Linked DNA regions of Dyadobacter pollutisoli. Each later gene encodes a partner of the first gene's protein in a complex. Links are inferred from orthologs where the notes say so. Each region holds a gene or a part of one and is shown on either strand. Other genes may lie near its edges.

Region 1 (10,513 bases):
TTTCGGGTGTAAGTTTGTAATCCGTTTACAATCATAGACCCGGTATGTTCAAAAATAAAGTAATCCGATACAGCACGATCGCGATGGTCATCGCAATCCTGGCATATTTTGTAGCAGAAAATTTCACTGGCCTCAGCGCGGGCTCTTCCGCCGAAGATTTGATCGCGGCCAGCCCTGAAAAGTATAAAACCAAGATCCAGCAGGAGCGCGCCGCCAAAGATGAACAGTTCAAAACCACCGAGGACTCCCCCATTGCCGACAAAGCCAGCTTTCACGGGTTGCATTACTTTGAGCCGGATCTGACATTTCGCATTAAAGCCAATATCTCCCCTTACATGAAGGAGGATAAGGAGGTGATAGTCAAATATACGGACGGTACTTCTGAAAAATACGAAAAATACGGCTATGCCAATTTTACCGTCGGTGGTAAGCCTCAAAAGCTGCTGCTGCTAAAAAATGAAAGCGTGATCTCGGTTCTGTTCAGGGACGCAACCAGCGGTAAAGAAACCTATGGCGGCGGGCGTTACCTGGATTATCCGCTTTCAGAAATCAAGAATAATGTCATCGTTCTGGACTTTAACAAGGCCTATAATCCTTACTGCGTATACCAGTCCAGCTATGCATGTCCTGTCCCACCGGCCGAGAACACGCTCACAGTACCCATCCAGGCCGGCGAGCTGACCGAATCTGCTGTGCATGAGTGAGATTTAACAAAATATTTATGTTAAACCTGAAACTTGTGGCTTGGAAATATCTAAATTTCCATTCAAATAAAACAACACGTCATGACAACGACTGAAATTGCAGAACGCCTGGTAGCCCTATGCCGCGAGAACCAATATGAGCAGGCGCAAAAGGAATTATATTCAGATGATGCCCTCAGCATCGAACCGGAAGGATCTCCCGGAGAAACCATTGTGCAGGGACTCGATAAGATTGTCCAGAAAGGAAATCACTTTCAGGACATGATTGAGCAGTTTCATGGCCAGGAGCTTTCCGACCCCGTTGTAGCGGGTAACTATTTCTCCATTAGCCTGACGATGGATATCACCTTCAAAGGAATGGGTAGAATTCCGATGGAAGAAATTGCATTGTATAAAGTCGCTGACGGGAAGATTGTTAGTGAGCAATTCTTCTATGAGGTAGCGCCTGCACAATAATTTATTCTGCAATCAAAGAGGGCAATAGCCGGGTCTTTTGACCTGGCTATTTTCTTTTGCAGCACATACATCTCAAACTTAAATCGTTAATTTTGCGGTAAAGGCGCTCTGTTTGGATACAGCACCCTTCAAATTTTATTTAAAGCATTCGCATGAAGATCTCTTATAAGTGGCTTAAGGAATTAATTGAAATCACAGAAACGCCGGAAGAAATCGGCAGGCTCTTAACAGCAACCGGACTTGAAGTAGAAAGCATTGAAGAGATCGAATCCATAAAAGGTGGTTTGCAGGGGGTGGTGATCGGCCAGGTGCTGACTTGTGAAAAACATCCCGAAGCCGACCGCTTAAGTCTAACCACCGTTGATGCAGGAGGTGAAAACCCACTTTCCATTGTCTGCGGGGCGCCTAATGTGGCAGCCGGCCAGAAGGTAATCGTGGCCACTGTGGGAGCGATGCTCCACCCTACCGGCAGTGATCAGCCATTGGTTTTGAAAAAGTCAAAAATAAGGGGCGCACTTTCCGAAGGAATGATCTGCGCGGAAGATGAACTGGGCTTGGGCAGCTCACACGACGGCATCCTGGTACTGGACACCACATTACCCAACGGAACACCTGCCAGCGAATATTTTGGAATTTCATCTGACTACTTGATTGAAATAGGGCTCACCCCCAACCGCGCCGACGCTGCTTCCCATTATGGTGTGGCGCGCGATCTGAAAGCGGTACTGGGCCGCCCGGTCACATTGCCTTCCGTTGAGGAGTTTGCTGTCGCTAGCCAACAGCTTCCGATCACGGTTGAAGTAAAAAATCAGGATGCATGCCCGCGCTATACCGGACTGACGATTTCAGGGATCAAAGTGGGAGAATCTCCCCAGTGGCTGAAAGATCGTCTGCAGACAATCGGTATCCGCGCCATTAACAACATTGTAGACATCACCAATTATGTATGTCACGAGCTGGGCCAGCCCATGCATGCGTTTGACGCTGAAAAAGTCATTGGCAACAAAGTGGTCGTTACCACGGTCGCTGACGGGACACCATTCATTACACTAGACGGGGTGGAGCGAAAAATCTCGGGCTCTGATCTGATGATCTGCAATGCAGGAAGCAATGGCGTTCCTGAGCCTATGTGTATTGCCGGCGTTTTTGGCGGGCTCACTTCGGGGGTTACTAGTGATACGACTTCGATATTTCTTGAATCCGCTTATTTTTCTCCGGCCTGGGTACGCAAGACTGCGCAGCGCTTCACATTGAAAACTGATTCGTCGTTCCGTTTTGAGCGCGGTACGGATCCCAATATGCCCCTTTTTGCATTGAAAAGAGCCGCATTACTGATTCAGGAAATCGCGGGAGGAACTGTTTCTTCTGAAATCACCGACATTTATCCGCAGCCGGTAGAGGACTTCCGGGTTGCGATGAGCTACAAGCATATTAACCGGCTGATTGGAAAAACGCTGGATAAAACACTGATCAAAAGCATTCTGGAAAGCCTGGACATTCAGGTTGCTGACGAAAACGAATCCTCGTTTACGGCCATCGTAGCTCCTTACCGCGTCGATGTGCAGAGAGAGGCTGATGTCATTGAGGAAATCCTGCGCATTTACGGATTTGGTCAGGTAGAGCTTTCAGAAACGCTCAGCTCGGATTTTCTTTCTGATTTCCCGGTCAATGATCCGGAAAAATTAAAACTGCGCGTGGCCGAATTGCTGGTAGCAAATGGTTTCAATGAAATGATCAACAATTCATTGACCAAACCCGAATATCAGGTCTTGATGAGCGAAAGTCTGGCTGGCAATCCTGTCAAAATCCTCAATTACCTCAGCGAAGATCTGTCTGTGATGCGCCAGACGCTGCTTTTCTCGGGGCTTGAAGTGATTGCCTACAACAGCAACCGCCGCCAGAAGGACCTGAAAGTTTTTGAATTTGGCAATACCTACCACCAGATCAACGAAAAATATGTCGAAAAGGAAAGGTTGGCTGTTTTCGTAACCGGTAACATTGCGCAGGAAAGCTGGTTTGAAAAATCCCGCGAAACGGTATTCCATGACCTGGCTGCCTTTGTCAATAAGGTCTTAACCGCAGTCAAAATCAGGGAAGTTGAAAAACAACAGGCTGATCCTGCTATTTTCAAACAAGGGCTTACTTTGTTATCTAACCGCAAACCGGTGGTTTCATTTGGTTTGCTCAATGCTGCATTATCTAAAAAACTCGACGTGAAAGCGCCCGTTTATTTTGCCGACTTTGATTGGGAGTACATGCTTCGCCAGTACAATGCGGCCGTTGAATACAAAGAGGTTTCCAAATTCCCCGAAGTGCGTCGTGACCTGTCGGTGGTAGTCAACAAGAAGGTCACTTTTGAAGAGCTTCGCCAGATTGCTTACAAAACAGAGCGGCAACTGCTGCGTTCGGTCAATGTGTTTGACGTGTATGAAGGTGCTAACCTGGAAGGTAAAAAGTCCTATTCGATCAGCTTCATTTTGCAGGATGACCAGCAGACATTGACCGACAAAGTGATCGACAAATCCATGCAGCGGCTGATGGCGGCTTATGAGCGGGAGTTTGAGGCACTCATCAGGAAATGATTAGATTTTGAATTTTTGCTTGGATGGATATTTTTAAGGTTAGCAAATGGAAAGGAGCATTGAACGTATCATTGAACACAAGTTATCCGACCTTGAAAAAAAGCTCGAGATACTGATCAATACAAAAGAGAAACTAACCTGGTCAATATCAGAGCTCCAACGTGAAAATGCGGAGCTCCGGGTGTCCAATATCCAACTCAAGGAAGAAGCGAAAGAAATAAAGAAAAAATACACTACTTTGGAAAAAGACTTTAATAAGTCTAAAAGTTTCGCTAAAATTGTCACTAGTAAACTGACACCAACGAGCGGAATCGCCGAACTGAAAGACTCAGTTGAAAGATATATACAAGAGATCGATAAGTGCATTGAATTGCTTGAAGATACCTTATGAAAAAAAATAGCATACCCACTCCGGACGTTTCTGTCTTTATAAAACTGCTGGACAGAGGTTTCAAACTGAGTGTTCCGGCAGATCAGGAGAAATTCTACAGGGACGGGTATGAGGTGTTCATGCAACGCGTGCAGCAGCATAAATTAAAAGGAAAAGTATACGGTGACATCGAAGCAATTGCACTGACCTCCATCGAATGCCTGGTAGCATTGCAGAGGAATCAGCAGCAAATGGACAATCTGGTGATGGCTTTTAAAGGCAGAGTGGAAAAGCTGGACGAAACAATTACCAGCGCTCTGGAGAGCTAAGCGATTTACACCCCTAACCTTTGATTTATACTGAAATCTTCTAAATAACTTTCAATTCTTCATTTTCGGCATTTTAACGCGGGGTAGTCGGTCAAACCAACTATATATAACCATCATTGAAATGTCAAATTATTTAGTTTTCATCGTCGTCCTGTCCGATATCATCGCCGTTGGGGTGGGTATTTTTGCAGGCAAATACATTTTTCAGAGGTCATTCGACCTAAAGGAAAAGGAAGCCCAGGAACGTGCCGCTGAAATTCTCCGAAATGCCGAAAGTGCCGCTGAAAACATCAAAAAGGACCGTATACTAGAAGCGAAAGAAAAATATCTCCGTCTTAAATCTGAATTTGAAGAGGATGCCAATAAAAAACGTGTCATTCTTCAGACCAATGAACAAAAGCTTAAACAACGCGAGCAGAGCCTGAATCAAACCATCGAGCAAAATAAGCGTCGTGAAAATGAGCTTGAAACGCTAAAAAATAACCTGAACCAACAGGTAGAGCTGGCTACCAAACGCCGCGAAGAAGCTGAAAAGTCATTGCAGCAGCAGGTTACCCAGCTCGAAAAAATTGCCAATCTTACCGCAGACCAGGCGCGCGAGCAGCTCGTAGACGCGCTGAAAGCCGAGGCAGATACCAGGGCAGGATCCTATGTAAAGAGCGCCATGGAAGAAGCCCGTCTTACTGCTACCAAAGAAGCCAAAAAGATCGTTATCGAGACTATCCAGCGTACTGCCGCAGAACACGCCATTGAAAACTGCGTATCGGTATTCAACATTGAAAACGACGACATCAAAGGTAAAATCATTGGTCGGGAAGGACGCAATATTCGCGCATTGGAAGCTGCTACTGGTGTTGAGATCATTGTCGATGATACCCCCGAAGCGATCGTAATATCTGGTTTTGATCCTGTTCGCAGGGAGATCGCCAGACTTTCGCTGCACCGCCTGGTGCAGGACGGAAGGATCCACCCGGCAAGAATTGAAGAAGTGGTAGCCAAAACCCGCAAGAACATTGATGATGAAATCGTCGAAATCGGCGAAAGGACTGTCATTGATATGGGCATTCACGGATTACACCCTGAGCTTGTTAAAATGATCGGCCGCATGCGTTTCCGTTCATCATACGGGCAGAACCTGCTGCAACACTCACGCGAGGTCGCCAAGCTTTGCGCCACGATGGCATCCGAGCTTGGACTGAACACCAAACTGGCCAAAAGAGCCGGGCTGCTGCACGATATTGGTAAGGTTTGGCCGGAAGAATCCGATTTGCCACACGCTATCCTGGGTATGGAGCTTGCCAAGAAATACAAGGAAAATCCGGAAGTATGCAATGCCATCGGTGCTCACCATGACGAGATCGAAATGACCAGCATTCTTTCGCCTATCATCCAGGTTTGTGATGCGATTTCGGGCTCACGTCCGGGCGCGCGCCGTGAGATGATGGAATCCTATATTCAGCGTTTGCGTGATCTTGAAAACATGGCACTCTCCTTTGACGGCGTTGAAAAATGCTATGCAATTCAGGCAGGCCGTGAGCTTCGGGTGATTATCGACGCTGACAATGTTTCAGACGAAAAAGCAGGAATGCTCTCCTTTGATATTTCGCAGAAGATTGAAAAAGAAATGCAATATCCCGGACAAATTAAAATTACAGTGATCCGTGAAATGCGCTCAGTGGCGTATGCGCGTTAACCTAGCTACAAATACATGACTTACTCACAGCTTAGCAGTTCACAACGATTGGGTATCCATACGCTCGGTGAACTGAAAAAAGCAGGTTATCAGCCACGTTCCATTAAACAGGAGTTAAGAGATAATCTGATTACCAAAATCAGGAATAAAGAAAATATTTTTCCAGGAATATGGGGTTACGAGGAAACGGTCATACCCGATGTTGAGCGGGCGATCCTTTCGATGCACAACATCAATTTTCTGGGACTACGCGGTCAGGCCAAAACACGCATTGCGCGGATGATGGTAAGCCTGCTGGACGAGTACATTCCCTACATCAAGAATTCGGAGCTGCACGATGATCCCTTGCAGCCATTATCCCGGTTTGCCAAAGACCAGGTAGCTGACCATGGCGAGCAGACTGAAATCGAATGGCTGCACCGCGACGAGCGTTACACCGAGAAGCTGGCGACGCCCGACGTTTCCGTAGCAGATTTGATCGGGGATGTAGACCCGATTAAAGCCGCGACATTGAAATTGCCTTATTCGGATGAGCGTGTGATCCATTTCGGGCTCATACCCCGTTCTCACCGTGGTATTTTCGTCATCAATGAGCTGCCCGATTTGCAGGCACGTATCCAGGTGGCGCTGTTCAATATCTTACAGGAAGGCGATATACAGATCCGTGGTTTCAAGCTGCGCTTGCCGCTGGACATCCAGTTTGTATTTACGGCCAATCCGGAGGATTATACCAATCGCGGCAGCATTGTGACGCCTTTGAAGGACCGTATCGAAAGCCAGATTGTTACCCACTATCCCAAGACCATTGAAACGGGCAAGAAAATTACCGAGCAGGAAGCAGTCGTTAAAGCCGAACAAAAGGAAATTGTATCGGTCTTTGAGCTAGCCAAAACACTCATCGAGCAGATTGCTTTTGAGGCCCGGGAGAGTGAATATGTAGACAGTAAAAGCGGTGTTTCGGCCCGTTTGACTATTTCTGCCTATGAGTCCCTTTTAAGTACTGCCGAACGACGCGCGCTCATCAATGCAGAAACGACTACCCACGTGCGCATTTCCGATCTTTATGGCGTAGTTTCGGCGATCTGCGGAAAAGTGGAGCTGGTCTATGAAGGGGAAGTCGAGGGACCGGTAATCGTGGCTCAAAACCTGATAGGAAAAGCGATACGTACCCAATTCCTGAGCTTTTTCCCGGATCCTGAAAAAAGCAAAAAAAGCAAGATCAATCCCTATGCCAAAGTAATCGAATGGTTTGGCGCTGGCAATGAAATGGAAATGCCAGCTGATATGACAGACCGCGAATACATCGCGCGGCTGAAAACCATTGATGGCCTGGATGATTTTGTAGATATGCTCAGCGCCTATTCCAGCACAGAGGAGAAGCTTTTCATGATGGAATTCGCATTGCACGGCATGGCCGAGTTTTCATTGATTGGAAAACAATCCCTGGATCAGGGGATGAAATTTCAGGACCTTGTCAGCAGTATGTTCTCCGGGCCGGGAGAGGACGATTATGATTTCGACGAGGACGACGATGACCGGAAGCCTTTCTAAAATAATATACCCATAAAAAATGCCCTGTTTTCAGCAGGGCATTTTCATTATACATCAATACGAGCTCCAATTATAACGGAGCGCCTTCGTCGACCACATTCGGCTCGCTGGTATCAATCAATGAATCAGGATCATTGTTGACTTTGCCACGAACTTTGGCTTCCAGCTCTTCCATCAACTCAGGATTATCTTTAAGCAAGGCTTTAACCGCATCACGGCCTTGACCCAAACGGTTGCCATCATAGCTAAACCAGGAACCGGCTTTTTTAATGATTTCCAGCTCAACACCCAGGTCGATGATCTCTCCCACTTTGGAAATTCCCTCGCCGTACATGATATCAAATTCAACTACTTTGAAAGGTGGCGCTACTTTGTTTTTCACCACTTTCACGCGCGTGCGGTTACCCAGGATCTGATCGGCGCTTTCCTTGATCTGCCCCACACGGCGAATATCCAGACGAACAGATGCGTAATATTTAAGGGCGTTACCGCCGGTAGTCGTTTCAGGGTTACCGAACATCACACCGATCTTCTCACGAAGCTGGTTGATGAAGATACAGCAGCATCCTGTTTTGTTGATCACACCGGTAAGCTTACGGAGTGCTTGTGACATCAAACGCGCCTGCAGACCCATTTTGCTATCACCCATTTCGCCTTCGAGCTCAGCACGGGGAACCAATGCTGCCACGGAGTCAATCACGATAATGTCCACCGCACCGCTGCTGATCAGGTGTTCGGCAATTTCAAGTGCCTGCTCACCGCTATCGGGTTGTGAAATCAGAAGGTTACTGGTATCAATACCCAGTTTCTCCGCATAGGAGCGGTCGAATGCATGCTCTGCATCGATGAATGCAGCCAGGCCACCCTTTTTCTGGGCTTCGGCAATGCAATGCATGGATAATGTAGTTTTACCGGAAGATTCCGGTCCGTAAATTTCGACAACCCGGCCGCGTGGCACGCCGCCTACGCCCAATGCGAGGTCAAGTCCCAGTGAGCCTGTTGAAATGACGGGAATATCTAAAACCTTGCTGTCGCTCAGACGCATTACTGTGCCTTTTCCGTAAGCTTTGTCAAGCTTTTCCAGCGTGGTCTGTAACGCTTTCAGTTTGTTGTCTTTATCAGTGGTTGGTTGTGCCATAAAAAAGGTGACAAAAATTTAGTTTGTACATAAAAAAGCGGTTTTTGCGTCACAAAAACCGCTCGATGACTGGTCTTTTCTGAGCTGTAAAAATATCGAATTTTGCTCAAAAATACAACCTGTTTTTCTCAATAAAATGTAATTCCTGATAAGAAAAAACCGCTAATACCCTGTCATTATTTCGAAGGTTTACATAAATAATTACCGACCGAAAGACGCTAATTATCAAGCGGAATTTACGCTGGTTGGCCAGTGAGTAAATACGGGTCTTTTTATATAATTTTGTCCCGGAAATGATTGTTATACAATCTGATCCGGATTCGTTTTCTTAATTGAGGTATTTCAGTGCTAAAAAAAATATTGCTTGCCCTTTTGGCCATTCTCGTTTTGCTTGGAATCTATTACAGGGACTTGCTCAGCTACGCCTGGATGCAGGCATCAGGCCAGATTGGAATATTAATGGATGTCCAGGATGTGCAGGATGTGTTGGAAGACCCTACCTTCCCTGATTCGCTCAAAGCACAGATCAGGCTAATCCAGGAGATCAAAAAATTCGGGGTGGATTCACTGGGGCTGGAACCTTCTAAAAACTACACCACATTTTACAACCAGCACGGCAAACCGCTGATCTGGCTCATCACCGCGTCGGACCGCTACAAGATCAATGCTTACAAATGGCATTTCCCGATCGTGGGCAGCTTCCCTTACAAAGGTTTTTTTGACTCTACCCGAGCCGTCTTGGAAGAAAAAGCCATGATCAGCAAGGGCTTTGATACAGACATTGGCGAAGTCTCTGCCTGGTCTACACTGGGCTACCTGAAAGACCCGATCCTGTCGAGTATGCTCAAAAGGAAAGTCGGCAGTCTGGCCAACCTGATCCTGCATGAACTGACGCATGGTACGCTTTTTGTGAAAAGTAACCTGGAACTCAACGAAAACCTGGCCAGTTTTGTCGGTGATCAGGGCGCCATCCGTTTTTTGAAGTATAAGTATGGTCTTCACTCACCTGAATTGCGTACATACGAATATTCAAAGAAATTCAATGACGCTTATTCAGGGCATATGCTTAGGGGTATAGGCCGGCTCGACAGTCTTTACAGGACATTCGGCGCGGATCTTTCGCCTGACGCCAGAAAAGACGCATTGAAAAACAGGCTGATCATGCATATACTTAGCGACGCAGATACACTTCTGGCCGGCAATTCAGCGTTAACAAACAAAAATCGCCGGGCGGCGATCCGCGGGCATGACGGTAAGCTGCCCAACAATGCATACTTTATCAGCTATCAGACCTATAAGTCAAAGCAAAATACATTTCGGGAGGAATTTGAGAATAAATTTCAAGGGAATTTTAAGGACTATTTAGCCTATTTAAAACAGCAATACCCCTCTCTTTAATCACACGAGCATGAAGATATCGTACACATTATTAGCCATTTGTGCATTATTAATATTTTCTTTCAGACAATACGAAGAAAAAACGGAACAGAACAGGGTCATTCCGAATAAAAGTTTCTGCACCGGCGAGCGGGTCGAGTACAGGGTGCATTATGGCTTTATCAATGCAGCCGAGGCTAAGGTAGAGGTGGGCAAAAATGTCTCCATGATCAACAACAGGCCCTGTTTTCGGGTCAATGTTACGGGTCGCACCGTCGGCGCATTCGATCTGATCTCCCGGGTGCGTGACACC
Region 2 (10,530 bases), 1.7 Mb from region 1 along the record:
GCATGTACGCATTGATCGAGCGGAACGAGCACCTGATACCTGAGGAAATGATCCCGATGGTACGGTCGATGGTCAGGCAGGACTGGCTCACGACTTACGCGACAATGGAGGGTATCGACATTACTTTTCAGCGGCTGTCCCGGCGTGCACCGTTTTTGGAACCTATCCGCAATGCAGTCAATGATTTGCGGGAAAATGAGGCGTTTTATTACGAGAAGTTTTTGCTTTTTTTTCCCGATCTCCAAAAGAACGCCGATCAGTTTATTCAAGAAAATGCGGCCTAAAATCGGTTAGAACTGGTAAATTTGAAACTGCATTAACCTCAAATTCTCCCGGCGCGCCGGAACTTTACAATGGCCCAGACACCGGACATCATTCTCAAAGAAATAAAAAGCAAAAAATACAAACCGCTTTATTTTCTGCACGGAGACGAACCTTACTACATTGATTCCATCGCTGAGGAGCTGGAAAAACGTGTGGTTTCGGAGGCAGAGAAGGGATTTAACCAGTTTGTGTTATATGGAAAAGACACGGACGTAGCAGGTGTGCTTAGCTACGCACGGCGGTTTCCATTTATGGCCGAACGGCAGCTGATTCTTGTAAAAGACGCCAACAAGCTGGGCGGTATTGAGCAAAAAGAACAGCAGGCGAGGCTGGAAGAGTATGCGTTGCATCCATTGAACAGTACCGTGCTGGTATTTTGTTTTCATGCCAATGCGGACGAGAGAAAGACGTTTATCAAGGCATTTAATACCAATGGCGTGGTCGTGCAGTCCAAGAAGATGTACGATAATAAATTACCCGACTGGGTTTCGTCATTTTGCCAGCAGGAAGGCGTGAAGGTAAGCCCGAAAGCGGTTCAAATGCTGGTAGACAATATCGGTAACGATCTGAAACGGCTTTCCAACGAGATCAGGAAGATCATGGTGAACCTTCGGGTAGATGAGGGGATCGACGCGGCGGCGATCGAGAAATTTGTGGGTATCAGCAAGGAGTATAATGTATTTGAATTTCAAAAGGCGCTGATGATCCGGGACGTGATGAAAGCAAACCAGATCGCGACGTACTTTTCAGCCAATTCAAAAGACAATCCATTGGCGCCGATCCTGATCATTCTGTTCGGGTTTTTCTCCAAATTATTGCTCACGCATGCCAGCAGGGACAAGACCGAAAAGGGTTTGTCGGCCGAGCTGGGTGTAAATCCTTATTTTGTAAAAGACTATTTACTGGCTGCGCGAAACTATCCGCTAGGTAAGGTCGTCAATATCATTCATTACCTGCGCGAATGCGACGGACGGATGAAGGGGCTGGATGGTGTCTCTACTTCGGAAGGGGAATTACTCAAAGAACTTGTTTTTAAAATCATTCACTAACCTCAATGCAGCAAGAATCAGGTTTTGGAGGGGTGGGATCACTGGTAATTTTGATGCATGAACACTGATCAACAGATCTTAGTACCGATACCGGCGCTTTTCAGCTTTCAGGAATGTCTATGGTTCCTAAACCGAAATTACGATGACTGCTTGCACGTCATCAGCGATAATACCATTTATAAAGCACTTGAAATCGACGGAGAAATAGTCCTGACGAGCATTCGGGAAAGTGGCCCATTTCTTGAAATAGCGGTTTTGAAGGGCAATGTATCGCCAGCAAGTAAGAACTACTTGGTTGCATATGTGACCGAATGGTTTGATATGCAGAGAAGTATTCAGCCATTTTATGATCTGCTGGCCCTGGATGGGCGACTGGCGTACATGGTCCATGATTTTAAAGGTCTGCGATTGATTGGTATTGATAACTTGTTTGAAGCAATTTGCTGGTGCATTATCGGGCAGCAGATCAACTTGTCATTTGCCTATAAGGTGAAACGCAGGCTGGTGGAGCGGTTTGGCGGTAAAATTGAACACGACGGGCAACATTACTTTGTCTTCCCGACGGCCGAAGTACTCGCGCAGGCCACAATGGATGAGCTTAAAGCCATGCAGTTTTCGGAGAAAAAGGCGGAGTACATCATTGGTATTGCCAAAGCATTTGCAAGTGGGGCGCTGAGCAAGTCAGCCATCGAAGCATTGCCAGATTTTACATCAAGAAAAAGGGCTTTGACGGACCACAAAGGAATCGGTGCCTGGACGGCCAATTACGCGCTGATGAAGTCGTTGAAGGAGCCGGAAGGCATTCCGCACGGCGACATTGGCTTGCTGAATGCGCTTTCCCATCATAATATTATTCAGGACAGAAGCGAAACGCTTAAAATAGAGGCACTTTTCAATGCATTCAAAGGCTGGGAGAGCTACCTCGTGTTTTATCTCTGGCGCAGTCTGGCGGTTAAGGACCTTTCGTGAGTTTTTTCCAATCCTGATATTCCTTTTTCATGCAATGTCCGCACGGTCGATAATCATTCGCTACGGCTTCTTGACCGGAAGAAAAGAAAACCCGGTTCTCCCGCTTCATTCGCTTGCCTGACCTGCATGCCAATGTACCGTATATTTTCAGGTTTTTATTTCCTCCAAATTTAATCAAACCATTGTCAATAAGCTGTTTGAGCTTACGGCTTGTTGCAAATGAAGGCTTGCCTAATTCCAAATGTTTGATCATGATCAACTCAATGCATCGTGAAAAATAATACCGAGGGTATATCTGTTCCCCTCGTGAACTTCACTCACCCCATGCTTCATATTAACCCGGTAGTAGCCTTTGGAGCCTTTTACCGGCCTGAAATTGGTAGTAAAAAGGAGGATATCGCCCTGTTGGGGTTTCAGTACAATGGCTTTGGACTGTGCACGGGGTGTTTGTTGTGTCATTACAAATTCTCCGCCGGTATAGTCACGGTCGGGTTGGTTCAAAAACAATACCATTTGGATCGGGAAAAACGCTTCGCCGTAAAGGTCCTGGTGCAAAGTATTGTGTCCGCCAGCGCCGTATTTGAGAATCAGTATGGTCGGTTTGGTTTGTCCCAGTTTATGACATTGGTCACGAAACTCATTGAACTCTGCCGGATACACTTTGGGAATGTTCAGTACCTGCATCCATTTGTTGGCCACAGGTGCCAGTTTAGGATAAAAGGTCTCTCTCAAATGCTGAATAATGCCGGGCAATGGATAGCTCAGGTATTTGTATTCACCCAGGCCGAAGCGGTAGCGCTCCATGACGATCGTTTTGCGGTAGAGCGGTTTGTTGTCATACTGGCTGATTAGCTCATTGCATTCATCGGGATCCAGTACATTGCTAATGAGCGCATAACCGGTACTATGCATGCTGTCGTGAATGAGCGGCCAGTTCAATTCCTGGGTGTCTTTCATAAAAATCGGGATAATCCTGTGCAAAAACCTTTTATTGTTTCTGACAAAATTATCCCGGGTAGTATGCCTACGAAACCTGAATCTTGCTAACCTTTAAATGCGCGATCAGGCAGACAGGATCTGCTCGCTTTTACGCTCACCGATTTGCTGCCGCCACATAGCGTAGTACAAGCCTTTTTCGTCCAAAAGGGCCGCGTGGCTGCCGGTTTCAACAATCTTACCTTTTTCCAGAACATAAATCCTGTCCGCATGCATGATCGTGGATAACCTGTGCGCGATCATGACCGTAATGTGCTGACGTTGATCAGTAATGTTGCGGATCGTATTGGAGATCTCTTCTTCGGTCAATGAGTCCAATGCGGACGTGGCTTCATCGAAAATGATCAGGTTTGGATTTCTTAGCAGTGCACGTGCAATGGACAGCCGCTGGCGTTCACCGCCAGACAGTTTCAAGCCGCCTTCGCCGATCACAGTATCAATGCCATTTTCGGCCCGCGAAAGCAGGTTGTAGCAAGCCGCTTTCATGAGCACATCATTGATCATTTCGTCGGTTGCAGTGGGGTTCACAAACAGCAGGTTTTCTTTGATAGTACCGGAGAAAAGCTGCGTATCCTGTGTTACAAAGCCTATTTTGTTCCTTATTTCGTCAAAATCAATGTTGTTGCCATTAAAATTATTGTAAAATACAGTCCCGGCGTTAGGGTGATATAGTCCTACGAGCAATTTCACCAATGTGGTCTTGCCTGATCCGGAAGGACCAACGAATGCAATGGTTTCTCCCCGCTGTACGTCGAACGAAATATCTTCCAGAGCAGGACGTGTGGCAGTTTGGTGCTGGAACTTCACATTATCGAACTGTAAAGCCTCGATTTCGCTGATGCTGTCAGGATTCGATGGTTTGTGCTCGACAGGTCTTGCCAGCAAGGTTTGCAGGTTGTTGAGCGAAGCTTCCGCTTCACGGTAGGAAAGGATTACATTACCCAATTCCTGTAATGGTCCAAAAATGAAGAATGAATAGAACTGCATCATCATCATCTGGCCAACTGTGATTTTGTCTCTAAACACAAAAAACAGCAGCGCGAACATGATGCATTGCTGTAAAAAGTTAACAAAAGTACCCTGAATGAAACTGATCGAGCGAATGCTTTTCACCTTGCGGAGTTCCAGTTTGAGGATTTTGAATGTGGTTGTGTTAAGCCTGGTGATTTCCTGCTGGGTAAGACCGAGACTTTTGACGAGCTCAATGTTCCTTAGAGATTCAGTTGTAGAACCTGCGAGCGCAGTGGTTTCTTTAACGATATTCTTCTGAATGGCTTTGATCTTGCGGCTGAGTATGCTGGTCAGGAATGCCAGTACTACCGATCCGACGAGGTAAATGAGCGGCAGCATAGGGCTTAACTTGTACGCCACGATTACAACGAACACGATGCCGACCAATGTTGCAAAAAGCACATTAACGAAGCTGGTAATGAATTTTTCGCAGTCGGCCCTTACTTTTTGCAGTACCGATAATGTTTCTCCACTGCGCTGGTCCTCGAAATCCTGGAAGGGGAGACGCAGTGCGTGCCGCAGCCCGTCGGTGTACAGGCTGGCACCAAATTTTTGAATTACGACGTTAACTACATAGTCCTGAAATGCTTTGGCGATGCGGGAGATCATGGCGGTGCCGATGATCATGAGCAAACCGAGGAGGATACCTTTGAAAAATTCATTTTCCATGCCGTTGGTCCTGAATTGCTCAGCCTTGTTGGCATATGGATCGATGAGGTAATTTCCGAGAATGTAGGGGTTTAGAAGTGAAAAGATCTGGTTGATAGCGGCCATGGCGAGGGCCAGCAAAATAAGCCCTTTATACCGGCTAAGATACTGGAGTAATAATTTCATACAGTTCTGAGGTGAATACGGTGGTGTAACCTAAAATGGTAAACCGAAAGTTTGGAAATTTAATTCTGCAAGCAGGCAAAAAGCAGGGACAATAAAAAAGACATCCGGTGGGGATGTCTGAATTGCAATGTAGCGGGGAGCAGGATCGAACTGCCGACCTTAGGGTTATGAATCCTACGCTCTAACCATCTGAGCTACCCCGCCGTCGTAATTGTGGTGCAAAAGTATGTTAAATAAAGTTATCACGCAATCAGTTTCTCGAATTTAATGTCAAATTTATGATTTATTAAAAAAAGCAAAATTAACTTTACAGGCATTTATTGTCGAATTATGCTATATTACAATTTTTAAATCAGGATGTAAGACAGGAACTGATAAGGTCACCCTTTTTAATTTTAGTACCTATGGAAAAATATAAGTTTATTACTGAATTCGAATTGCGTTCCTCTCCCAAAGTACTATTTCCATATATCTCTACACCCTCGGGTCTGGAACAATGGTTTGCCGAAAAAGTAACCGTATTGCCTGACCACCGTTTCGATTTTCAATGGGATGGCGACAGTCACATTGCCAAGCAAACCGGACTAAGAATTAACAAAGCAGTAAGATTTGACTTTGAAAATACGAGCGATGATAACCTCGATAACAACCATGTGGAACTAAAACTGGAAGTTAGCGAGTTAACCCAGACAACCTTTTTACGGGTGATCGACTACTCGGCCAATCGTGACCAGGATGAACTGAATTCGTTGTGGGATGGATTTATTGATAATTTAAGAGAAATAGTAGGTAGTTGATGAAAAAGCTGGATAAGCTTATTTTGATGTCCTTCTGGGGCCCGTTTATTATTACAATGTCGGTCGTGGTTTTCGTTTTTTTAATGAGGATCATGATCTTTTACATAGATGACTTCGTTTCGAAGGATCTGGGGATTATAGACTATGCCCAGCTTTTCTTCTTCTTTAGTCTGATTACCGTTCCTACTGCGCTTCCTCTTGCCATGTTGCTGTCCTCGCTGATGGCCTTCGGTAACCTCGGGGAATTTTTTGAACTCACAGCTATTAAGAGTGCAGGAATATCGGTCGTGAGAGCCATGGCGCCGCTTTTCATCGTTGCGGTAGGTATCAGCGTATTTTCATTTTTTTTCAATGACCGGGTTTCTCCGTGGGCTAACCTCAAAGGATACAGTCTGCTATATGATATCAAAACCACAAAAGCTACTTTGAAAATCAAGGAAGGGATCTTTTATAACGATTTACCCGGATATAGCATTAAGGTTGATAAGAAGCAGGAAAACGGCAAGTTGATCGGCATGGTGATCTACAAGCATAACAACCGTTCGTACGAACTGGGCAATACTGAAATTATCCTGGCAGACTCCGGTAGAATGTACTCTATTAATGAGAACCGTTATTTGGTCATCGAGCTTTACAATGGAACCCGGTATACGGACGAAAACGGCTCATCGAGTTCGCGTCCGGTGTACATTACGACGCCGGGAGGAGGCGCTTCACGATTTTCTAATTTCAGCCGGAATTCGTTCAGGCATTACCGGCTGACGGAAAGCCTTTCGTCTTTCGGAATGAAGCGTACTGACGAGGGGCAGTTCAAATACCATGAGTTTATGAAAAACATCACGGACCTGACCTCGACCGCTGATTCGCTTCGTAATTCGTACAATGAAACACAGAAGAACCTGGTAGCAGGTAGTCAGCAGTATTATTCCTACAACTACCGAGAGGGCACGGATAAGAACATTAAAAAAGGCAAGTGGATCGATTCTCTGCTGGCCAGGCCGGTTTCTGACAGTTTGAAGAAGGAAATCCTGCTGAATACTAAAAGTGCGTCAAACAGTATGCTCAGCTATACGAAATCGCAGACGGATTATTTGCAAACGAAGCTGAAAGATGCGACGAAGTATGAATTGGAAAAACACCATAAATATACCCAAGCATTGTCGTGCCTGATCATGTTCCTGATAGGTGCGCCATTGGGAGCGATTATTAAGAAAGGTGGCTTCGGGGTGCCGGTACTGGTCTCGATTTTGTTCTTTATCCTGCTGTATGTGTTAACCAATCAGGGCGACAAATGGGTGAAAGAAGGACTGCTTGCTGTGCCGGTAGGAGCCTGGATGGCCAATACCGTATTGTTTCTGGCGGGTGTGTATTTCATCGATCGGGCCAAAAGTGATTCAAGGCTTTTCGAGAAAGATGTATACCAAATGTGGATCAAAAGAATTAAAACAAGATGGGCAAGTAGATTTGGTAAAACCCAGCTTATGCAATCATAGTTAAATTATATTTTTATAATAGGGATAAAAATCTTAATTTTGCAACCTTATTTGCAGCAGGGTGCTGTAAAATACTTATAAATATTTAATCTGTTGTTACAATCATGTATTTAACCGCGGAAAAGAAGGCTGAAATCTTCGAATCGAAAGGGTTTAAGAAAGAAGGCGGAGACACTGGATCTGCTGAATCACAAATTGCTTTATTTACGTACCGTATCAACTATTTGAACGAGCACTTAAAAACGCACAAGAAAGACAATGACACAAGACTAGGCCTTCTTAAGATGGTAGGAAAGCGTAGAAGATTGTTGGATTATCTTTACAAAAAGGACATTAACCGCTACCGTGCGATTATTGCCGAATTGAACATACGTAAGTAATTTAAAATCAGGGAACTTCAATACTATGAAAGTTCCCTGATTTTTTGCGGAAATTAAAAATCAGAAATGTCAGGATGGCATTTCACAGCTACAAAAAATCAAACATTCTATGCTCTTTAATATAGTTACCAAGACTATAACCTTACCAGACGGAAGGGAAATCACCATTGAAACAGGAAAATTAGCAAAACAAGCCGATGGTTCGGTTGTGGTCAGAATGGGTAACACCATGTTGCTGGCTACGGTTGTCGCTAACAAGGATATTAAGGAAGGTCTTGATTTTTTACCGCTATCGGTTGACTATCAGGAAAAATTTGCATCTGCCGGCCGGATTCCGGGAAGCTTCCAACGTCGCGAAGGCCGACTGTCAGATCACGAAATATTGATCAGCCGTTTGGTGGACCGCGTTCTGCGCCCTTTGTTTCCGGACGATTACCACGCAGAAGTACAGGTAAACATTTTATTGATCTCTGCTGACGCGGATGCATTGCCTGACGCACTTGCAGCTTTGGCGGCATCAGCGGCACTTGCTGCGTCGGATATCCCTTTTGGAGGACCTGTATCAGAAGTGCGTATCGCGAAGATTGATGGCGCATATGTAGTAAATCCAAGTTCATCTGATCTGGAACGCGCTACACTTGAGCTAATGGTAGGAGCTACTTACAATGACATCGCGATGGTGGAAGGTGAGATGAGCGAGGTGTCGGAAGAAGAAGTGATCGAAGCACTGAAAATAGCTCACGCTGTTATTAAAGATCAATGTGTTGCTTTGAAAGAATTTGAAGCGGCTGTTGGTAAAACAGAGAAAAGGGAATATGATGGCGATCCTTCTGACGAAGAACTGGAAGCGCGCGTAAGATCGTTCGCCTACGATAAGATTTATAAGGTAACACAAGGAGGTTCTACCAACAAGCAGGTTAGAAAAGACGGTTTCAAAGCTGTTTGGGAAGAATTTACCGCAAGTATCAGTGAGGAAGAGGAAGTGAGCCTGGGATTGGCTAAGCGTTATTTCAATGATCTGGTTTGGGAAGCCTCACGACGTCTGGTTTTAGACGAACGGATTCGTCTTGACGGTCGCAAATTGGATGAAGTTCGTCCGATTGCTTCTGAAATTGACTTTTTGCCAAATGCACACGGTTCTGCTTTATTTACAAGAGGAGAAACCCAATCATTGACAACTGTAACCCTGGGTACCAAAAACGACGAGCAAATCGTGGATACACCGATGAAATATGGTTACAGCAAATTCATGCTGCATTACAATTTCCCCGGATTTTCGACAGGCGAAGTGAAGCCTAACCGCGGACCTGGCCGTCGTGAAGTAGGGCACGGTAACCTGGCATTGCGTGCTTTGAAAAAAGTATTGCCACAAGCGGAGGACAATCCATATACCATCCGTATTGTTTCCGACATTCTGGAATCGAACGGTTCTTCTTCTATGGCAACTGTTTGCGCAGGATCACTTGCATTGATGGATTCAGGATTAAAGATCAAAGCGCCGGTTTCGGGTATCGCTATGGGACTTATTTCTGACGAAGCAACAGGTAAATACGCAGTACTTTCTGACATTTTGGGAGACGAAGATCACCTGGGTGATATGGATTTCAAAGTGACAGGTACTGAAAACGGTATCACAGCTTGCCAAATGGATATGAAGGTAAATGGTCTTTCATTCGAAGTATTGACGGAAGCGTTAATGCAAGCGAAAGCAGGCCGTCTTCACATTTTGGGTGAGATGAACAAAACAATGACCGAAAGCCGTGCGGATCTGAAACCACATACGCCTCGTGCCGTTGTGATCAAGATCGATCGTGAGATGATCGGTGCAGTAATCGGGCCTGGTGGTAAAGTAGTTCAGGACATTCAAAAAGAATCAGGAGCGACTGTTTCTATCGAGGAAAAAGATGGTGCTGGTTTCGTAAGTATATTCTCGGCTGATAAGACTTCAATGGATAAAGCCGTAGCACGTATTAAAGGCATCATTCTGGTTCCTGAAATCGGCGAAATATATAGTGGTAAAGTAAAATCTATCATGCCTTTTGGAGCGTTCGTTGAATTCCTTCCAGGAAAAGACGGATTGCTGCACATCTCCGAAATCAAATGGGAACGTCTGGAGAAAATGGACGGTGTTCTTGAAGTTGGAGAAGAGGTTCAGGTTAAATTAGTAGAGATCGACAAGAAAACAGGTAAGTATCGCCTGTCCCGGAAGGTGTTGCTGCCAAAGCCAGAGAACAAAAATGATTAAAATAGTGTTTTTGATTTACAAGGACAGTATTTAACGTCGTTATATATACATATTAATATAAGATTTAGATGAGACAGCTAAAGATCAGTAAGCAAATTACCAACCGGGAAAGTCAGTCGTTAGATAAATATTTGCAGGAAATCGGTAAGGTGGATTTGCTAACGCCGGATGAGGAAGTGACGTTAGCTCAAAAAATCAGGGATGGTGATCAGCTTGCTTTAGAAAGGTTGACCAAAGCAAACCTCAGGTTTGTTGTCTCCGTTGCAAAACAATATCAAAACCAAGGCTTATCGCTGGGTGACTTAATCAACGAGGGAAACCTTGGTTTGATTAAGGCAGCACAGCGTTTCGATGAAACAAGAGGTTTTAAATTCATTTCCTACGCTGTTTGGTGGATACGCCAGTCTATTCTTCAGGCGCTTGCAGAACAGT
Region 3 (10,342 bases), 4.6 Mb from region 1 along the record:
AAGACAACGTTTGGTGATCAGTAAAATGCAGGAAGACTTCTTCGGCAAATTAACATCGTCTAAATGGGCTAAGATCACCAAATCTTCGCAGGATACTGCGGGCAGAGACATTCAGGACTTGGTGGCGAAAGGAATATTAGCGAAAGACAATGCAGGCGGAAGAAGTACTGCTTATGATTTGCTTTGGTAAGCAGCACTTCTTCGCCTCCCATTAAAACTTTATCCTCGCAATCGCTTTCCCCCAATACTTCCCTAAAACCGCTACGCCTTCTTCATTGGGATGCAGGTAAAATGTTCCTTGCTGGCCGTTTTCGGGTTTGAATAACTTTTCGCTATGTTTTTTGAAGTATTTAAATGCTTTGGTATCGCCTTTGAAAACACGGCCCGGATCGGAAACTTTGTACTCTGAGATCATTCCGTCGATCTCCGGAATGTAAGTTTTTAGCCTTTCCAGGCCCTCTTTTAAATATTTTGATCGGTTGTAAGTATTCTCACTGTACCAGATCGGGTGATGCACCACGACTTTACTTCCCGGATATTTGGTGAGCAGCTCTGATATGATTGTGTGCATGTTTTTGCGATAATTTTCCTTTGAGACCGGTGCGCCATTCGGCCCTTCGATCGCGCTGTCGTTAGTTCCCAGCTTCATGGAGAAAACCAGTTGGTGATCTTTCTTGGCATACAAACTGTCCGCTGCTTTCGTAGCCAACTCCGCATACTTCCCGCTGCCCGGCAACCAATCCAATGTCGTAGAACCGCTTTTTCCTACATTAATAAACTGTACATCTTCAATCCCTTTCTGTTCTTTGAGATAGTTGACCGCATGCGTCGGCGGAGGAAGTCCATTATCGCCGCCTTTGCCTTGCGTAATGCTATTGCCTATAAAAACGATGGAAAGTTTAGTCTGCGCCTGGGTTTGTAGCGTGACGAGAACGAACAGAAAAAGAAAGGAAATGTTGAACTTCATTGCAAAGAAAGTAGGATGAAAAATTGGGGTTCAGTTACTTTCCAAATTTAGGCCTTATTTTCAATTCAATGAACCTGTCGCGGTATTTGCGCCGCCTTTTTCAAAAGAAGCTGACGGATAGCGGCGATGTGGGATACCAACACGGCAGGAACGATGATGGCAGGAAGGATAACGAACGGAAAGTACGTAACCCCAATGTTCGGCTGATCGAAGGCCAGTTGTTGAAAAGGTGTTTTGGCAGACAAAATAGCGATACCCACAATATTGATCAAAAGCAGAAGACAGGCTATATTCCAGATTAGCAACAGCTTACTACCAGCCTTTTGCCTTACGAATACAAGATAGTAGACAACAATCGCTGAGATACCAGACAGGATATCGAAATTATACCCTTCAAATGTCATTAGTTCCGGGATCAAACCGGCCACAAATACATTATAAAGGATGATTTCAACAGGCAGTCGCACAGCATGCAGCAATGTGAGCGCTTTCAGGTCCAGACTGTCCAGAAATTTTTTCCCGGAATTGAAAAAACAAAGACTTAGCCCAAACAGCATTCCAGGGCCTATCAGAAACATGAACCTGGGAGGAATGGACATGCCATTTTTATAAAAACCATCAATGGCCAGCACTGATTGTACCGTCATGTAAACAACCATGGCGACCAACAATTTCCCCGACTTACCAGCCGCGATATAGAATTGAAAAATGGTAAAAAACGTCGCGAATGCGAACAGGACGATAACGAATACAGGTATATTTTGCATGACTTTAAATGTTTAACGAACCATGCAAAGGTCTGATCCTCAACACAAAGTATCACTTACCATTTGGCAAGAAATCATTTTTTAGAAAATTCTTTTCTGATCCTGCTGAGAGAGGTATCCGTCACGCCGAGGTAGGAAGCAATGTATTTGAGCGGGGCGTTTTGAAATATTTCAGGACTTGATTTGAGCAATGCTTCGTAACGTTGCTCGGCCGTTTTGTTGATCATCGAAAGCGTGCGGTTTTTGAATGCGACAAACCCTTTGACCAACACCGCCCTGCCAAACTCCCGGAATTCCGGAATGGTATGGAAGAGTTCATTCAATTCACTATAAGTCAACACCCAGCCTGTTGATTCAGTGAGCGCTTCAATGTTTTCCTGCGATGGAATTCGTTGAAAAAATGATCCTACTTCGAAGACTGGTGTGTTTTGAGAAAAAAAATTGAGCGTGATTTCATTCCCGTCAATATCAAGCAGATAGGAACGTAGAAACCCTTTTTCAAGAAAGAAATACTGATCGTTCACTGCGCCTTCTTTCAGGAAGACTTCTCCTTTACTTAATGTTCTTGAACTAAACTTCGAAGCAATGGTACGCGCTATCTCTTCATCAATACTGATGGTTTGAAGAATGTAATGGACCAATAAATCAGGATTACCCGACATTTCCCAAAGCGATATCAATATGTGCCAAGTGGTGCTTTACATGCCAAACCGAGATCGCCAAAGCTTGTTTCTGGGTAAACCATATCTTCCTGACGGCATGGTAATAACTGACATTCAATTGCTCCTCGGTAAGATTTGCCGCAAAGAATGCGTAGCGATGATGGACACCTTCCAGCATCATTAATGAATCTGCAACGGGCGCATTCAGAGAATCGATGGTTCCTGCCCAGGCATTCATATCAACGAGAGTAGGCTCTTTATAATCAGGCTCGGTCACCGCTTTTTTGATCCGCAGGTAATGCAAAAACTGCAAATCGGCGACGTGATGGATAAGCTGGCGGATATTCCAGCTTCCTTCACGATAAGTTTTTGCCAGATCTTCGTCCGAAAGGTTTTCAACTCGGGCTTTGTACTCTGCCGGTATGGTCGCTATTACATGGATCAGGTCGTCTATTTCCTCTTTCGCGTAATCTTCCTGTAAAGTAAACAGCCCGATCGGGTACTTGGGATTAATCATGGCTTATGCTTTTTTCGTTTTTTTGATCTCCGCAAAAACTGCCCCGGCAATAAGCAGCACGAGCAATAATGAACTTACCAGATCAACTTTACTTCCGGCAGTGACCGATACCGGTTCAAAACGGAACTTGATCGTATGCTTGCCAGCAGGAACACGCAATGCACGCAATATGTAGTCTGCACGCAGCATATCCACAGGCTTGTCGTCGATCGTCACTTTCCATTCATCGCGGACATTGTAGTAGATTTCAGAGAAAATAGCCAATCCTTCTGAACTGGAATTGCTTTCATAAATCACCTCATTAGGCTTGTAGCTGATCAGACTAATTTTGGCAGTAGAGTCGGGCTGGATTTTCAGACCATTCAATTTATCCGCAAATTTTTGATCCAAAACCGCTTCTTCACGTGGTTTGAGCGAATCCAGAGCGGTCATTTCAGCATCCGCATTCGGTACAATTTTGAAACTATTCACAAACCACGCATGGCCATACGCCTCCGGATTGGGTTGAGCTACCTTGTTCCCCTGCTGATCTGGCACCAGGATATACTTGGTGTTCAACATATTGATAATCCTGGTATTGGGCTTCTGAGTGGCGATCTGGCGTTCAAACAACTCCTGATAGCGACGCAGTTTCGCACCATGGTAGCCGCCCAGTGATTTATGAAAATACGAAGCATCCGCACTGTTGAATGGCCCCTGGCGCGAGCTCAGGTCATATACCCGGTAGTCGGGATCGGTATCGCGTAATATCTGCTCATCGGCAGGGGAAGGCGTAGTTACACCCTGCGCAGCGTAGTTACTTAGAAAATCTTCATTATTCAGGTACCTTTTGTCCACTCCAAAAAGGTCAAAAATGATCAGTATCAGCATTACACCGTAAAAAAGAACGGGTTTGATTTTATCTTTCATCGTAAACCAAACCACTCCGGCGGCAAGCAGCAGGAAGATCAAGCTTCTGATCGCATCACTTTTCATAAGACCTGCGCGATCCTGGATAACAGAATTCATGATCTGCTGTCCAAATGCCTTATCCTGCGCCATCTGTGTAAACTGGTCGAGGTGCTGCGCGTCATTAGCCGACTGAAAGCTGAAAAAGATGCCCGGCATCAGCGCCAGAATGAGTGTTACGCCACCGGTAATGCCCAATGTGATGAGGAATGATTTCTGAAATTCCTTCGATTCAACTTTCCTTTCAACAATAGCAACCAGCCCAAGTACCGCGACCAAAACCATGAGCAACTGGGCCAGAGAGATCACCATCGTCATCGCCCTGAACTTGTTGAACATTGGAAAATAGTCAAAAAACAGGAAGTTAACACCAGCGAAGGTCTTACCCAACGCCCAGACAATGTACAGGAGAATCACGCCGCCAGCCCAATATTTGATTGGATTTTTGACAATAAAAAGGCCGAGAATAAACAGAAAGAAGACAATGATACCGACATAGTTCGGTCCGCCCATGATAGGCTGATCTCCCCAGTAAAGTGGCATCTGTTGAATGACATTTTGCGCCGTAGCAGCGTCCACGCCACGTCCGGTCAATGTTTTATAGGTTTCGGAACTGGTGGAAAGCGGCCCGTATGAGGTACCTCCGTAGGCATTGGGGATTACGAGGGTTAGCAGCTCACCCAATCTGTAGCTGTACGTAAAGGCATATTCCTTACCCAATCCGTCAGCTTTCGCTGCGCCCGGAGCATTGTCCAGCGCAGTGAGTTCTGACTTTCCGCGGATCGTTTCTTTCGTATAATCATAAGCATTCCAAAGCCGGGTAGTATGCGTTCCAACGGCGACAACGCCTGCGAAACCAAGTCCTGCCAACACCAGCATAAGATCCTTTGCTCTTCCTTTATTAATATAAGAAACGCTCTCAATGATCACCAATATGACAATCCCGATCCCTAGATAATAGGTGATTTGAACGTGGTTGGCGTATAGCTCCAATGATAGGAACAAGCCAGTCAATGCGGCCCCGGCAAGCCAGTTCTTCCTGAATGCAAGGATCACACCCGCCAAAACGCCCGGCGCGTACATGATCGCGATCACCTGCGAAACGTGCCCTGCTTCCAGATTAATGACATTAAACGCCGAAAAAGCGAATGCAACAGCACCTATCGCCGCGAGCCAGCCACTTGCGCCCAGTATGAGGAAAAGAATGTAGGCACTCACCATCCCGATCAGGAAGTAGTTGGCCGGAGCTGGTAAAATCTTATTGATACCCTGCCCCAGTTTGGTGGAAACACTGGTGGGATAGTCCGCCGCTACCAGGTATGCCGGCATTCCTGCAAACATTCCATTGGTCCACGCCGACCATTCTCCTGTTTGTTTTTGATAATCCAACACTTCCCGGGCAGCGCCTTTGGCGTATATATCATCCTGTGCGATAAGCTTTTTTCCTTGTAAAACGGGCGAGACGTATGCGACTGACAGAATCATAAAACCAATTACAGCTACCAGATGCGGCCAGATTCGTTGCCAGGAGAACAGATTTTTCATTTTAATAATATTGGGCTTTGGGTTTGTTTTATACCGTGAAGACAAGATCGATGCAAATCACCGCAAATATGACTTTTCAAACAGTAAAAGTTTCGGCGAATGCGTGTTAATGAATATTAAATTTTTATTAACCGGCGCAAATATATAAGTATTGATATATGTTTGAGATGTAAAAATCGAATCTTCTTCGTGCATTTTTTTAATAGAATTCAGAATTAGGTCATATATTTTAAGAAAATACCCGATAAATTTGCGGAAATTGTGCCTTTAAGGTTTATTGGAACTGTACAGAGATAGAATAGAAGTAACCCGAAATTAAATGAAAAGAATTGGAGTATTTACCTCAGGAGGAGATGCCCCTGGTATGAACGCCTGCATCAGGGCGGTAGTCCGTGGAGCTGTCTACCATGGTATTGAAGTATTTGGTATTAGAAGAGGATATAGCGGAATGATTGCCGGAGATGTCTACAAGATGGAGTCTCATTCGGTAAGCAATATAGTTCAAAGAGGAGGAACCATCCTCAAATCGGCACGGAGCAAGGAGTTCATGACTCCTGAAGGAAGAAAGAAGGCATATGACAATCTGGTTAACCTGGGTATCGAAGGGCTGGTAGCTATCGGTGGTAATGGTACTTTTACCGGAGCCATGATTTTTGGTAATGAGTACGGCATACCCACTGTGGGCGCACCAGGAACCATTGACAACGACTTGTACGGAACAGATTACACCATTGGTTTCGACACCGCTGTAAATACTGCGCTCGATGCGATCGACCGTATCCGCGACACCGCCAGCTCACACGACAGGATCTTCTTCATTGAAGTAATGGGCCGTGACTCAGGTTATATCGCAGTACAATCGGGTATAGCAGGTGGTGCTGAGCTCGTGATGGTACCGGAAGTTCTGACGCCGATCTCAGAAGTAGTTGAAACATTGAAACAAGGGTGGAGCCGTTCGAAATCGTCATCCATTATCATTGTGGCTGAAGGAGACGAAGAAGGTAGCGCGCAAGAGGTAGCCGAAAAAATCAAGGTGCAGGTTCACGAAGACGCGGATATCCGTGTGACTACGCTTGGACACACCCAACGCGGGGGTCCACCGTCCGCATATGACCGCATTCTTGCAAGCCGCCTGGGACTGGGCGCGCTGGAAGGATTAATCGGCGGACAGAAGAATGTAATGGCGGGGATTATCAACAATGATCTTGTTTACACGCCTTTCGAAGATACGATCCGTCTTCCGAAGCCAATCAACGAAGATTTGCTTAGAATGGTGAAAATCCTCAGCGTATAACCCTCGTACGGTTAGCAGTAACCGACAGTTTTATACACAATATAACCAATCCATTCGTGCCATAGTACGCTGAAATACGCAATGGCATCCGAATCGGGTATAACGGCATCTCTGAAACTCATGCTGTTATACCCCCCATAAAAGTCGGCCGGGAAAATAGTAGTTTGGATACCCGCTTTTTCAAAACACCCGGCTGACCGGCGCATATGGAATGCGGAGGTAATCAGTATATATTTCCCCGATGGAAATTTTTGTTTTAATATCCTCGCCGAGAAAACTGCGTTTTCCCGCGTATTTCTCGCTTTTTCTTCAAAAATAATGTCCTTGGCCGGAACGCCCCAGCTTACGAGTAATTCAGCTGCACGTCGTGTTTCGCCCTTTTTCATTGCGATAAGCTGGTCCGCACTCGTACCTGTGATCAATATTTTTTTGATCTTCCCGGCTTTGTATAAAAGGAAGGTTTGCAATACTCTGTCACCATTTCCGCCTAAGGAAGGATGATCCTCGTTGGGTTGCTGGGAACTGATCAGTCCGCCGGAAAGCAAAATCCCTACATCGTGCTGCTCCTTGATATCGCGAATGTTGACAGGTTTCGGCTCCCATTGGTTAAAAGCAAGCATTGTCAGATACAAATTGGAAAACAAGAGTAGTAATATCAGTGAGGCAACCACTAGCCTTTTCCTCGCTTTATTGCTCCTTACCAATGCGCCAAATAGCAAAAGCATCAGGATAATGCTCGTTGGCATGGCCAGAAAGTCTATGGCTTTGGATAGAAAATAAAACATTTGAATAAGAAGCTGGGTGTTATGATCGTTTTGGAGTTAATTTTGTTACTCCTGAAAACTTTGAAATAATCAAATAAACTGTTCATAAACAAACGGCCATTACCCTGATGAAAGATTATACCCGCACATTGTTTTTCGCATTTCTGCTCACCATTGCACTTTATACCACAGGATCCGCCCAGGGTTACCGCATTGAAGCGACCATCAAGGGCCTGAGGGACTCATCGTTGATCATCGGGCATTATAACCGCAGCCATAATCAGTTTGTCCCAAAAGATACTGCGAAGGCCGACGCCAATGGAAAAATGGTGTTTGAAGGCAAAACAGCACTTCCCGGCGGGCTATATGTGATTCTTTTTCCGGGTAACAACCGGTGGGTAGAGCTGGTCTATTCAGGAAAGGAGACGAATTTCTCGATTGAAACAGACACGGCTGACGTGATCGGTCAAATGAAGGTGACGGGATCGAAAGAGAATCAGATTTTTTATACTTATCAAAAGGAACTGAAATCGGGTTCTATGCAGATAGAGCAATTGAACAAGGTCAAAAGCCCCGAATCTCAAAGCAAAATAAGAGCGATACAGGACAGTTTTGCTGCGTATCGTGCAAAAACGTTGGCTGATAATGCGCAGAGTTTCACCGTTCAGCTACTGAAAATGTCGACGGAACCGGAAATTCCAGCGGCACCTAAACTCGCCAACGGAAAGGCGGACTCCACCTGGATTTTCAATTATTACAAATCACATTACTGGGATACCTTCGATTTTGCAGACAGCAGAATCCTCAATACACCGTTTCTTGAACCAAAATTGGAGCGTTACTTCAAAAATCTGGTCGTGCAAGTACCCGATTCGGTAATCAAAGATGCCGATATGATCGTCAAAAAGGCATCGGCTAATAAAGATGTGAAGGCAATGGTGGTTTTCTATATTACCAATCAGTACGAAAACCCAAAAACGGTTGGTACTGAGGCCGTGTGGGTGCATATGGCCAATAAATATTACTTGTCTGGCGAAATGGGCACTTCCGAAGATGTCAAAAAACGCATTGCCGAGAAGGTCAATACATTAAAGGATTTGCTGGTCAACAAGACATTTCCGGCATTGACGCTCACCGACCCAGCCGGTAAAAAAGTGAGTGTACAGACTGTTCAAGCCAATTACACCATTCTTTTCTTCTATGCACCTACCTGCGGGCATTGCAAAGAAGCATCTCCGACATTGAAAGCATTCTACGAAAAGAACAAGGCGAATGGTATCAAGGTGATGGCGATTTCGACCGAGCACAACGTAGAAGACTGGAAGTCATTTATCACGACATACCATTTCGAAGACATTATCAATGGCTTCGATTCCTTGAACCAGATTGATTTTAACAAGAAATTCGACGTAGTTACTACGCCTACCGTTTATATTTTGGATAAAAACAAAAAGATCATTGCCCGCAAAATGCCTGTGGAGCAGCTGGAAGACTTTTTGAACTACTACCAGAATAAAATGGCCAGAAAGCTTTAATTACAAAAATGCTACGCAAATCGGCAGCTTTACTGAAATACTTTCATGCTTGAAAGTAAACTTGCCGGTGGCTGGATCGACATCGTAAACCACCAGATTGTCAGCAGTTTGATTGGCTACGATCATGAATTTTCCGCTCGGGTCGATATTAAAATCCCTTGGCGTGGAAATGGATTTTGTCTGTTGATCCACCATTTCAAGTTCCCCGTTTGCATTAATCTTGAATGCACTAATGGAGTTATGGCCCCGGTTGGAAACGTAAACAAACTTTCCATTTGGGTGCAAGTGAATGGCCGCACTGGTATTTGTCGGTCCCGAGTAATCTGCCGGGATCGTAGGGTAAGTTTTAATAGCAGTAATGACCCCGTTTTTGTCAATGGAGCACGAAGTAAGCGTTGCTTCCAGTTCATTGAGCAGAAATAGTGACTTGCCCGATGGATGAATGATGAGGTGGCGTGGACCTGCGCCTGGTTTGCCTGAGAAAAATGGCTGCGCAGGATTGGGTTTTAATGCCCCGCTTTTGCTGTCTGACACGTAATTCATAATCTTGTCGCTTCCCAGATCCGTCACAAACACATATTTGCCGTCGGGGCTTGCGGTAGCAAAATGCGCGTGCGCTTTTTCCTGACGCTTCGCATTAGGCCCTGTTCCTGCATATTGTTCCGTGTAAGTTGCCGGAGTGACTTTTCCGTCAGGCTGCACATGATACATCGAAAAGCTGCCTCCGCCATAGTTCGCAACATAGGCTGTTTTTCCGGAAGGATGAACCGAAACGTGACATGGCCCGGCACCGACCGAAGACTCGCTGTTCAGGTAAGTCAGTTTTTTGTCGGCACCAATTGCGAATGAGACGATTTTATCTCCACCGACTGCATATAAATTCTTTTTATTGGGAGAAATCGCCACGTAACCCGGCCCGACGCAATTATTGAAAGTATCTAATAAGGTAACCTGGCCGGTTGAAAGATTGAGCTCACACAATGAAACGGATGAATTAGCGCCCTTATCCTGCGTTCCGATATAAAAGGAAATGGTTTTATCCTGAAACGAAAAGGACATCAAACCGGCCAGCAAAAGGATTACAGGAACAATCAGCTTTTTCATATTTTCCATTTTAAATGAGATACCAATGTCTTGTAAAGCCGTACGCAATCGTTTTTTAATGTTATTTTGAAGAATATAAACTGACCTTTAACCAAATAGCATCACATATGGATACCATCAGCTGGCAGGATTTCGAAAAAGTCAATTTGGTTGCGGGCACAATCATTCAGGTCGACGATTTCCCCAAAGCCCGAAAACCCGCATTCAAGCTCCGCATAGATCTCGGCCCGGAAATAGGT

Evidence for each region.
Region 2: rny (region 1) and ON006_RS09875 share a complex: the UniProt entries of both Bacillus subtilis proteins name them as parts of the possible RNA degradosome complex. The link is inferred for Dyadobacter pollutisoli from one-to-one orthologs.
Region 3: rny (region 1) and pfkA share a complex: the UniProt entries of both Bacillus subtilis proteins name them as parts of the possible RNA degradosome complex. The link is inferred for Dyadobacter pollutisoli from one-to-one orthologs.

What each region holds. Positions count from the first base shown.
Region 1 is NZ_CP112998.1:654,046-664,558, reverse strand. The notes cover bases 3,894-6,848. They hold rny (ribonuclease Y), read left to right. Parts: upstream 3,894-4,562; coding sequence 4,563-6,134; downstream 6,135-6,848. Other genes in these bases: ON006_RS02900 (P-loop NTPase family protein), read left to right, coding at 6,150-6,848; zapA (cell division protein ZapA), read left to right, coding at 4,130-4,441; ON006_RS02915 (hypothetical protein), read left to right, coding at 3,894-4,133. In the rest of the region: ON006_RS02930 (DUF1684 domain-containing protein), read left to right, coding at 45-704; ON006_RS02925 (nuclear transport factor 2 family protein), read left to right, coding at 786-1,160; pheT (phenylalanine--tRNA ligase subunit beta), read left to right, coding at 1,313-3,742; more of ON006_RS02915, read left to right, coding at 3,789-3,893; more of ON006_RS02900, read left to right, coding at 6,849-7,685; recombinase RecA, read right to left, coding at 7,756-8,823; ON006_RS02890 (aminopeptidase), read left to right, coding at 9,169-10,221; ON006_RS02885 (DUF3108 domain-containing protein), read left to right, coding at 10,232-10,513. UniProt on the Bacillus subtilis protein: Endoribonuclease that initiates mRNA decay. Initiates the decay of all SAM-dependent riboswitches, such as yitJ riboswitch. Involved in processing of the gapA operon mRNA, it cleaves between cggR and gapA.
Region 2 is NZ_CP112998.1:2,403,886-2,414,415, reverse strand. What follows is about bases 7,559-10,530. They hold ON006_RS09875 (polyribonucleotide nucleotidyltransferase), read left to right. Parts: upstream 7,559-7,962; coding sequence 7,963-10,098; downstream 10,099-10,530. Other genes in these bases: ON006_RS09870 (sigma-70 family RNA polymerase sigma factor), read left to right, coding at 10,167-10,530; rpsO (30S ribosomal protein S15), read left to right, coding at 7,578-7,853. Also shown: ON006_RS09925 (acyl carrier protein phosphodiesterase), read left to right, coding at 1-284; holA (DNA polymerase III subunit delta), read left to right, coding at 354-1,373; ON006_RS09915 (DNA-3-methyladenine glycosylase family protein), read left to right, coding at 1,431-2,342; ON006_RS09910 (Ada metal-binding domain-containing protein), read right to left, coding at 2,326-2,595; ON006_RS09905 (2OG-Fe(II) oxygenase), read right to left, coding at 2,598-3,299; ON006_RS09900 (ABC transporter ATP-binding protein), read right to left, coding at 3,405-5,183; ON006_RS09890 (START-like domain-containing protein), read left to right, coding at 5,588-5,980; ON006_RS09885 (LptF/LptG family permease), read left to right, coding at 5,980-7,473. UniProt on the Bacillus subtilis protein: Involved in mRNA degradation. Catalyzes the phosphorolysis of single-stranded polyribonucleotides processively in the 3'- to 5'-direction. Necessary for competence development in Bacillus subtilis.
Region 3 is NZ_CP112998.1:5,203,016-5,213,357, forward strand. Bases 4,929-7,712 are described here. They hold pfkA (6-phosphofructokinase), read left to right. Parts: upstream 4,929-5,725; coding sequence 5,726-6,700; downstream 6,701-7,712. Other genes in these bases: ON006_RS21180 (glycosyltransferase family protein), read right to left, coding at 4,929-5,406; ON006_RS21190 (YdcF family protein), read right to left, coding at 6,712-7,485; ON006_RS21195 (TlpA family protein disulfide reductase), read left to right, coding at 7,593-7,712. Outside these bases: ON006_RS21155 (Fic family protein), read left to right, coding at 1-190; ON006_RS21160 (GDSL-type esterase/lipase family protein), read right to left, coding at 212-967; ON006_RS21165 (DUF8737 domain-containing protein), read right to left, coding at 1,033-1,734; ON006_RS21170 (Crp/Fnr family transcriptional regulator), read right to left, coding at 1,809-2,396; ON006_RS21175 (YfiT family bacillithiol transferase), read right to left, coding at 2,386-2,913; more of ON006_RS21180, read right to left, coding at 2,917-4,928; more of ON006_RS21195, read left to right, coding at 7,713-8,999; ON006_RS21200 (lactonase family protein), read right to left, coding at 9,000-10,103; ON006_RS21205 (tRNA-binding protein), read left to right, coding at 10,211-10,342. UniProt on the Bacillus subtilis protein: Catalyzes the phosphorylation of D-fructose 6-phosphate to fructose 1,6-bisphosphate by ATP, the first committing step of glycolysis.